Regions from separate parts of the Aeromonas sp. MTB genome, predicted to be linked through region 1. Evidence: predicted binding sites of a transcription regulator. Region 1 holds the regulator's gene; the other holds the start of a gene.
The links. Region 1 encodes LexA, which represses DNA repair genes until DNA is damaged. Its sites were predicted from a motif close to ANCTGTNTNNNNANACAGNT; they were not measured.

Region 2: a site for LexA is predicted at 2,351-2,370, ahead of ruvA (Holliday junction branch migration protein RuvA). Genes of this name have one in related genera too.

The regions. Positions count from the first base shown of each region.
Region 1 is NZ_CP147026.1:4,417,071-4,422,258, forward strand. Features, by position in the region: gene dinF (MATE family efflux transporter DinF) at 1-162, opposite strand, end outside; gene WBR25_RS20250 (SCO family protein) at 165-791, opposite strand; gene WBR25_RS20255 (hypothetical protein) at 1,002-1,217, opposite strand; gene lexA (transcriptional repressor LexA) at 1,701-2,324, opposite strand; gene plsB (glycerol-3-phosphate 1-O-acyltransferase PlsB) at 2,529-4,952, shown strand; gene ubiA (4-hydroxybenzoate octaprenyltransferase) at 5,022-5,188, opposite strand, start outside.
Region 2 is NZ_CP147026.1:657,956-663,143, reverse strand. Features, by position in the region: gene ruvB (Holliday junction branch migration DNA helicase RuvB) at 663-1,673, opposite strand; gene ruvA (Holliday junction branch migration protein RuvA) at 1,682-2,296, opposite strand; gene WBR25_RS03125 (methyl-accepting chemotaxis protein) at 2,557-4,566, shown strand; gene lysE (L-lysine exporter) at 4,648-5,188, opposite strand, start outside.

The DNA of each region.
Region 1 (5,188 bases):
GCCCCCCAGAAACCAGGCCTGACCGAGATGACCGATCACCCAGGTGTCCACCAGCCCCAGCAAGGGGGTGGTGATATTGGAGAAAACCATGGGCAGGGCGAGCGCAAAGACAACGCGGTGGCGAGAGGGATCTCGCCACCAGGGGGCAACAGCTAGGGTCACGCTTAGTGGCCTGTCAGCTTCAGAATGCGGGCGAAGTCAGAGAGCATGGTAGCCATCTGCACCCGGGGCACCTGACCCGGCGCCACCTGCGGGCGGAATACCGCCTGCAGCTTGCCCTTGGGATTGATGAGCACGATGGAGGCGGAGTGATCGATCAGGTAATCCTTCTCCCCCTGATTGGCGATGGAGTAGATGAGCCCCAAATTGCGCACGAACGGGAACAGCTTGTCGTGGGGGGCAGTGGCCGCCTTGAATTCGGGATTGAAGAAGGCGGTATAGGTCTTGAGGCGTGGAATATCGTCACGCTGGGGATCCGCCGAGATAAACACCACCTGGCTGTCGGGCGCCATCTTCTTCAGCTGGTCATAGACGGAACGCATATCTGCCAGCGTGGTGGGGCAGATATCAGGGCAGAAGGTGTAGCCGACAAACAGGAAGGTCCAGTGCCCCTTCAGGTTGGCAGGGGTAAACGGCTGGTTGTCCGCATCGGTAAAAGCGAAATCATTGATGTCCCGCCCCGCCGGATAGTAGTCAGCCTGTTCCGGTTGCTCTGGCTGCGTGGCGTAGAACACCAGGATCAGGCAGGCTGTCAACAGCAGAAAGAGCAGGGGATAGCGGAGCTTCATCATAACAAGAGACCCTTTCAGTTCGAGGCAGATGGCCAGCAGTGACCGGACAAGAGGGAGGCATTGTACCCCAGCGAGCCGCCAAGGTGGTTCAACCTTGTGCAACGCCCTGTCAGGAGTCGACCATTTGGCATAATTAATCGCCAGTTGCGGCCATAAAAAAACCGGCCCCCTTGGGTGCCGGTTATGGATGGATTTGTTTGTCTCTTCTGCTCAGGGGCGAGCGTTACGCCCCTGCTGCAACATCTTGCCGATGGCCCGCACGCCGATGGGAATCACGGGTGCCAGCCAGCCCTCTTCCCCCTGGCGGTCACCGTGACCCCGTTTGAACAGCAGCACCAGACGCACCACCTTCTCTTTCGGGCATCCCAGCCAGAGCGTCCAGCGCGACCCACGATGGTGCAGCCAGAGACCGTAAAACCAGGTCATCCGGCTACCTTTGACGAAACGGGTGATTGACGATTCCGCTGGCGCAGCCCCAGCCTCTGAATCCCATGGCGATCTTGATGCCATACCAGTCCTCCTTGACCGACAGGTCATGTTGCTTCGTCGGCCTGAACTGGGAACAGGCCCGTCACGACTATCTGCAACCATTACGAGTGGTCCCCTTTGCCCGACAAGGCTCGGGATCTCCCCACTCCCCCTCATATCCCGTGAAGGTGTACTGCCCGATTCTCGTTGTTACCGGCCCTCCCGTCCCGGCGCATTGCGATGGTCAGAGGGAGGCGCCAAGGCCTGTCTCGGCGACAGGGCACTGATCTGAGCATATATCTGAAATGGATGATTGGTAGCCGGTCGCGCAGGACAAAAATGCCGCCGCCGATGATCTGTTTGATATGACAGGGAAAGTGCGCCAGAAACAGCACGGCCTCCCGAAGGAGGCCGTGTGGCAAACGCAGTTGGCGGGGATGATTACATCCAGTCAGCGTTGCGGATCACCCCGACAGCCAGTCCTTCGATGGTGAGCTGCTGGCAAGAGAGATCCACCTCGATGGGGGAGAGCTCTTCATTCTCTGGCAGCAGCCATACCTGACTGCCCTTGCGCTGGAAGCGCTTGACGGTGACATCCTCATCGAGACGGGCGACCACTACCTGACCGTTGCGCACCTCCTGGGTCTTGTGCACCGCCAGCAGATCGCCATCCAGAATGCCGATGTTCTTCATGCTCATCCCCTGCACCCGCAGCAGAAAATCTGCGCGCGGATGGAACAGGGCGGGATCAACCTGATAGTGGCTCTCGATATGCTCCTGAGCCAAGATAGGTTCACCGGCGGCAACCTTGCCGATGAGCGGCAAGCCGCTCTCTTCCAGCACCTCTTCCTCTTCGAGCAACAGGCGAATGCCGCGGGACGTGCCCGGCATGATCTCGATGACCCCTTTTTTGGCCAGGGCCTTCAGATGTTCTTCGGCCGCATTGGCCGACTTGAAACCAAGCTTCTGGGCGATCTCGGCACGAGTCGGCGGCATACCGGTCTCGCTCATATTCACCTTGATCAGCTCCAGCACTTCGGCCTGGCGGGGGGTAAGGGGTTTCATAGAATTGGCACCTGTCTTTTTATACAGCACACTGGCAGTATATACAGTGCAGTGGCCAAGGCAAGGCGCAGCTGACATTTGTCGCGACCAACCCCTCATTTACTGCTGTTTTGATCCTGCGCAGCTGACTCATCGTACCTCTCGGCGACAAGGGGCTGTCGATTTGCTATGCTCACGCCGCATTTTTTTGGAGAGCAGACGCACATGTCCCTAGGACAGAAGATTTCCAGAGCCATCTTGCAATGGCCGGTCAGCGGCTTGGTCAATCACAAGAGCCTGCCGGAAAATCCCATCACAGAACTCAATCTGGATCCGGCCAGACCCATCGTCTATGCCCTGAAAACCAGTTCGATCACCGACCTGATGACCCTGCAGCAGTGCTGCGAGGATCTCGGTCTGCCCGGCCCCTTCACGCCGCTGGAACTGAACGGCCAGCTGCTGCCGCGCTATGTCTGTCTGGATCGTCCGCCTCCCCTGTTTGGCAAACGCAGCAAACCGCTCCCCTTCCTGCAGGAGTTCCACCAGCTGCTGGATCTGCACAAGCAGGATCCCGAGCTGGATATCCAGGTAGTGCCCGTCACCCTGTTCTGGGGCCGCGCTCCGGGTCGGGAAGGGGAAGAAGCCTCCGGCCTCAACATCATCAGTAGCCTGGCGCCGAACCGGCTGAAGAAGGCACTCATCGTGATCCTCAAGGGTCGCGAAAATCTGGTGCGCTTCTCGCCGCCGCTCTCCCTGCGCTACATGGCCGACAAGCACGGCACTGACGAGGCCATCGCCCACAAGCTGGCACGAGTGGCCCGTACCCACTTCAGCCGCCAGCAGCTGGCTGCCACCGGCCCGAAACTGCCGAACCGCAACCTGCTGTTCAAGCAGTTGCTCGACTCCGCGGTGATCCAGCAGGCGATTGAAGAGGAGGCCCAGCGCGAGGGGATCAGCCTCGAGAAGGCGCAAAAGCGTGCCCATGGCTACATGGACGAGATCGCCTCCAACTTCTCCTACCGGCTGATCCGCCTGGGCGAGAGCTTCCTCGGCTGGCTGTGGAACAAACTCTACCGCGGTTTGTCGGTCAATGGCGCCGAGAAGGTGCGCCAGCTGGCGCAGGAAGGGCACGAGATCGTCTATGTCCCCTGCCACCGCAGCCACATGGACTACCTGCTGCTCTCCTACGTCATCTACCACCAGGGGATGGTGCCGCCCCATATCGCGGCAGGCATCAACCTCAACTTCTGGCCGGCGGGCCCCATCTTCCGCCACGGCGGCGCCTTCTTCATTCGCCGCACCTTCAAGGGCAACCCGCTCTACAGCACGGTATTCCGGGAATACCTCAACCTGCTGTTTGCCAAGGGTTACTCGGTAGAGTTCTTCACCGAGGGGGGGCGCTCCCGTACCGGCCGTCTGCTACCGCCCAAGACCGGCATGCTGGCGATGACCCTGCAGGCGATGATGCGCGGGCTGGACAGGCCGGTCACTCTGGTGCCGGTCTATCTGGGTTACGAGCACGTGATGGAGGTGAACACCTACCACAACGAGCTCAAGGGGAGTCGCAAGGAGAAAGAGAGCTTCCTGCAGGTGCTCGGCATTCTGCGCAAGCTGCGCAACTACGGCCGTGGCTTCGTCAACTTCGGCGAACCGCTGACCCTCAACAGCTACCTGAGCGAACATATCCCCGACTGGAAAAAGCACATCGGGGAAGAGGAGCGTCCGGAGTGGATGGCGGGCACCGTCAACAATCTGGCCGAACTGCTGATGACCCGCATCAACGGCGCTGCCGCGGTCAACGGCCTGACCCTGAGTGCGCTGGCGCTGCTGGCCGCCGAGCGCCACGCCCTGACCCGCGACGAGTTGCAGGCCCAGCTCAACACCTATCTGGATCTGCTCAAAGCGGTGCCCTACAGTCCGCAGAGCACCATTCCGGATGAGGATGCCAAGACCCTGCTGGATCAGGCGATGGAGCTCAACAAGTTCGAGGTGAGCGAGGACAAACTGGGGCAGATCATCAGTCTCGACCGCTATCAGGCGATCCTGCTGACCTACTACCGCAACAACATCCTCCACCTGTTCGCCATGCCCTCTCTGGTGGCGGCATTGATCGAACGGTGCGAAGGGATCTCCCGCAGCGAGATCATGGCCCGTTGCATCGACATCTATCCGCTGCTCAAGACCGAGCTGTTCCTGCGTTATGAAGAGGAGGAGCTGCCGGCGCTGGTCGACAGCCTGCTCGACGCGCTGCAGACCCAGCAACTGATCGAGACCCGCGATGACGGCTACTGGGTCAATCCGGCCAACCAGATGCGCCTGCTGCTGCTGGCGGAGAGCATTCAGGAGACCCTGCAACGCTACGCCATCGTGCTGACCCGGGTGCTGGCCCAACCCCATATCGAGGCGGAGCAGCTGGAGGCGGACGGCCTGATGATGGCAGAGCGCCTCGGCACCCTGCACGGCATCAACGCCCCCGAGTTCTTCGACCAGAAGCTGTTCAGCACCCTGATCCACACCTTGCGCAAAGAGGGCTACCTCTCTCCCGAGTGCAAGCCGGATCTCGGCCGCTTCCAGGCGCTGGCCGACAACATAGTGCCGCTGCTGAGCAACAAGATCCGCCGTACCATTCAGGCAGGCAATCAGCTCTGATCTGCAACGCAAACAAAGAAGGCCGCATGATGCGGCCTTCTTTTTTATCGGAGTCTGCGCGGGAACATGTCACGCCAGCAGGTAATCGAGCACCAGACCGGCAAACACCAGCGCCCCCACATAGTTGTTGTTGAGAAACGCCTGGAAGCAGGCTTCCCGCTGCCGCTCGCGAATGAGCCGCTGCTGATAGACAAACAGCACCGCCGCCCCCAGCAATCCCCAGTAATACCAGCCCC
Region 2 (5,188 bases), 850 kb from region 1:
GCTTTGAAAGGCATTTTTAATCTATTTCACGATTATTGACGCGAGCCAGATCACAAAACACGACAAAGCGTAAAACATTGATTTAAATCAATTTAAGAATTTAACATCCCGCCGCTCGGTTTAATTTGAAAAGCGTGAATGACGCGCCTTTTTTCATGTTATCCGAGTCAGGCAATCTGATTCGAAAACTCAATTTAAAATTGCAAAGAATGCATACTCATGCGAACCAATTTCATCAACAAAGACATTAGATAAACTAATTTGAAGAGTGCAATTTTTCTTGTTTGCCGGGGTCGATTCGAACTCCTACAATGCGCCTCGCAGTGAGGGCATACCCTTGGATACAGGCCGGTTAATCCGGGTTCACGGTACGTATTCGACGATCAATTTGAACCTGTCTATTGGAATCGAAGATGAAAAAGTTTGTTGCTAAAACCATCCGTTACTACAAGCTTTCCTTTGTTCAGCTCTATCAACTGAACCGACTCTGAGAGCTCGCGACGGCTCACCTGTTTATTTTCCGGTCTGTGTCCAGACGCACTCACTGTCTGTGAACATCCATCCTGAATTGTCTTTGCCCACCGCATCCGCCGTGGGCTTTTTTTTTGCCCGGATAATAAAAAACCGCCTTTGACGGCGGTTTCATGTTCAAACGACTGTTTTTACTTCTCATCTGGTCTCTGAAGACCGAAATGAGCGTAGGCTCGTGTGGTCGCAATCCGTCCTCTGGGTGTACGTTGCAGATACCCTTGCTGGATCAGATAAGGCTCCAACACATCTTCGATAGTATCTTTCTCTTCCCCGATCGCAGCGGCCAGATTATCGAGACCCACCGGGCCCCCCATAAACTTGTCTATCACAGCCAACAATAACTTGCGGTCCATGAAGTCAAAACCTTCGTTATCGACATCAAGCATGTCCATGGCGCGAGCAGCAATGGGGCCGTCGATCCGGCCATCGGATTTCACCTGGGCAAAGTCGCGCACCCGCCTTAACAAACGGTTAGCAATCCGTGGCGTGCCGCGAGAGCGACGGGCGACCTCAATGGCACCATCTTCCGTCATGTCTAGCCCCAGACAACGGGCACTGCGGGAGACGATATCGGTCAGGTCCTTGACGTTGTAGAACTCCAGCCGCTGGACGATACCGAAGCGATCCCGCAGCGGGCTGGTGAGTGAACCGGCCCGAGTAGTGGCGCCAATCAGGGTGAAGGGAGGCAGATCCAGCTTGATGGAGCGAGCTGCGGGTCCCTCCCCGATCATGATGTCGAGCTGGTAATCCTCCATCGCTGGATAGAGCACCTCCTCCACCACCGGGCTGAGGCGATGGATCTCGTCGATGAACAGCACATCGTTCGGTTCGAGGTTGGTGAGCAGCGCGGCCAGATCCCCCGCTTTCTCCAGCACCGGGCCGGAGGTGGTCTTGATATTGACCCCCATCTCGTTGGCGACGATGTTGGCAAGGGTGGTCTTGCCCAAGCCCGGCGGGCCGAAGATCAACAGGTGATCGAGCGCTTCACCCCGCTGACGGGCCGCTTCGATAAAGATCTCCATCTGTTCGCAGACGGTATCCTGACCGGTGTAGTCAGCCAGCTTCTTGGGGCGGATAGCCCGGTCAATAATGTCATCCTCACGGGCGGCACTGGCCGAAATGAGGCGGTCTGCTTCAATCATCAACTACCTCATACCAGGCTACGCAGGGATTCACGGATGATATCTTCCACCGACATCCCCTCTTTGGCGATCTTGCTGACAATCTGACTCGCCTGCTGCGGTTTGTAACCTAGGGCCACCAGCGCACTGGCCGCCTCCTCGGTCACATCCGGTGCCCGCAATTCGGACTCACTGGCTGGCAAGGTGACCATGGCCGGGGAGAAGAGGTCGTGACTGACCCAGCCTTTGAGGCGATCCTTCATCTCCACCACCAGCCGCTCGGCGGTCTTCTTGCCGACTCCCGGCAGTTTGACCAAAGAGCTTATCTCTTCACGTTCGACACTCAGCACGAATTGGGTAGCAGTCATGCCGGAGAGAATAGCCAACGCCAGCTTGGGGCCGACTCCGTTGGTCTTGATCAGCTCGCGGAACAGCGCCCGCTCCTGTTTGTGGTTGAAACCATAGAGCAGTTGGGCATCTTCCCGCACCACGAAGTGAGTATGGATGGTCGCTTCCTTGCCGATCTCCGGCAAATCATAGAAGCAGCTCATCGGCATCTGCACCTCATAGCCAACCCCGCCCACTTCCAGCAGGACCTCGGGGGGCTGCTTTTCAATGACAATGCCTCTCAAGCGACCAATCACGGCTCTCTCCTCACCAATACAACTATTCGTAAATTGGCTCATAGCATAAAGAATAACTGGATAAGTATCCAGCATAGGGCAGCAACACCCTTGTGGTCAGAGAGGCTTTTTATCCAATTTTCCACCATGCTTGATCGGGTGCAGCCAGTGCACGGGATATTTCAGCGCCGCACCGGCCCCCGAGCGGGGGATAAACCACTACACTAAACCCGTTCGGAACCGAAACTGGTGCCAATGTCGATACCAAGGAAGGCCATCACATGAAAATTGTTACCACCTCCAATCTGGGTCTTGCCATATTGCTCGGCTGTACGCTGGGCATGGGGGTCGTTGGCTGGTATGGCAGCCAGCGGCTAGCCAATCTGCTCTCCTACGTACTGGGCGCCGCCTGGCAGACCGCCGACGGTGCCATGGAGGGCTCCATAGAGCTGGGCAACCAACAGCTACAGATTCAGAAGATGCAAAACGGAACCCCGCTCAATCGCGCCGAACTCGATGCTGCCAAGGCGGCGACCGATGATGCGCTGGCACGGGTCAGCCAGGGGCAGCTCATTGATGGTGCAGCCCTTGCCACCATGGAACAGCACAAGCAGGACTATCAACAGCAACAAGAGAAGCTGCTGGAGCTCTATCACGCGTATACAGAGGTAGATCAGGCACTGCATCATAACGCCGATCTGATGGCCCGCCTCTCGACCCAGCTGGAGGTGATCGGCGATGGCGCGGTCGAGGCGCTGACCCAATCCCCCGACCAGACCATCAGCTGGAACAGCGGCCTCTCCACCCGTTGGGAAGCGGCCGACGGGGGGATGGAGTCCAACATCGGCTTTTTGCGCCAGCTCTATGCACTGGAAAAGATGCGCAGACAAGGAGTCACAGAGGCGATCAAGGCCGAGCTGAAAGAGGCGACCGATTTCTACCACGAAGCGGTCGACAGCATGCTCGGCACCGGGCTGTTCGATATCGAGGGAACCGGCGAATTTGCCGGCAAGACACTGTCGGCAGAGTATCGCGCCCTGTTGGCCCGGCATCAGCAACTGATGGGACAGTGGGTCGATGCGCTCGGCAGCTATCAGACCCAGCAGTCCGTCTATGAGGTCAGTGCCGATGAGCTGCGACAACAGCTGGTTGCCATCGAGGAGAGCGGCGATGCCACCGTAGAGGATCAGGTGGCCCAGCTCAATGGCATCATCAGCCAGACCCGAACCCTGCTGCTGGGTGGCCTGTTGCTGAGCCTGATCATGGTCACCCTCTGCGGCTTCTGGCTGACCCGCAAGCTGGTGACCCCGCTGCTGCAAGTAGACAAACGAATGCAGGATATCGCCGCCGGCGAGGGAGATCTCAACGCCCGCATCAACCTGCAACGGGATGACGAGATAGGCTCGCTGGCCAACAGCGTGGATCGTTTCATCGAGAAATTGCAGAAGATGATCAGCTCCACCATGGACAACAACCAACACATCAGCGAACACGTTCACACCTCGGTCAACCGGGTGGAGGCAATCAGCCAAAGCAGCCGCCAAACCGCCGAACATGCACTGGCCCTGCACCACGACAGTGAACAGATGGTGCAAGTCGCCACCGGTATCTCGGACAACTGCAGCATGGCGGCCCACAATGCCAATGAGGTGCGCCAGCTGACCACCGAGAGCAGCCAGTATGTCGCCTCCGCCAGCGCGGGCATGCAACGGGTGGTACAAGAGGTGAGCGAGTGTGCCATCGCCATCAACTCCCTCAAGGAGCAGGCGGGTCAGATTGGCCAGATCATCTCCACCATCAGCGGCATCTCGGAACAGACCAACCTTCTGGCCCTCAATGCAGCCATCGAAGCGGCCCGCGCGGGGGAGATGGGGCGTGGCTTTGCGGTGGTCGCAGACGAGGTGCGCACCCTGGCCAATCGCACCGCAACATCGAGCGCCGAAATTAGCCAGGTGATCAGCAGCATCCAGCAGCAGACCGAGACCGCCTACCTGATGATGCAGCGCAACCTCAAGACGGTAGAGTCCGGCATGCAAGACTCCGAGAACACCAAGCAGATCCTGTTCAAGGTGGAAGGCGCCATCGACCAGCTGGCCGACATGGTGCAGCAGGTGGCCGTGGCTACCGGGCAACTGTCACACACCCTGAGCCACTCCTCTGACAAGGTCTCCGGCATTAGTCTGCAAGCCAGAACCGGCGAACAGGAAGCGCAGGAGTGTCTGCAACTCGCCTCCTCGCTCCATCAAGCCAGCCTGCTGCAGCAGCGCCTGCTCTCCCAGTTCAGAGTCTGAGCCCCTCCAATAGTAAAGATGCCACTCATATGAGTGGCATCTTTTTGTTACCGGTCGCTCATTCCTGCCGCCTTAACTTCCTCAACGTCCTATGGCCAGTTGAACAGCCAGGCTCAGCATGATGATGCCAACCAGCAGATCGATCCCCTGCTGCACCCGGCCGCGGGCCAACCAGGGCGCCAGTGCCGCCGCCCCCAGCGCCAGCGAGTAGAACCACACCAACGAGGCCAGCATGGCCCCCGCAGCAAAGGCCGGACGCAGGGACTCGCTCACCTGACTGCCAAGGGAGCCGAGCAGCATCAGGGTATCGAGATAGACGTGAGGATTGAGCAGCGTAACTCCCAGTGTCATCGCCAACACGCTTTTGACCCCCATCTGCTGAGCAGAATCGGCAACTCCCTCCCCTTTACCGCGCCAGGCACTGAGCAGGGAACGGCCACCAAACCAGCCGAGAAACAGCACACCACCCCAGGTGAGTAGCGCCATGCCGAGGGGGCTGGCGGCCAGCAGATTGGCTCCGCCAAATACGCCGATAGCAATCAGGGTGAGATCGCAGAGGCTGCAGAGCGTGGCCGTCAACAGATGGTGATTGCGATGGATGCCCCGGCTCAGCACAAAGGCA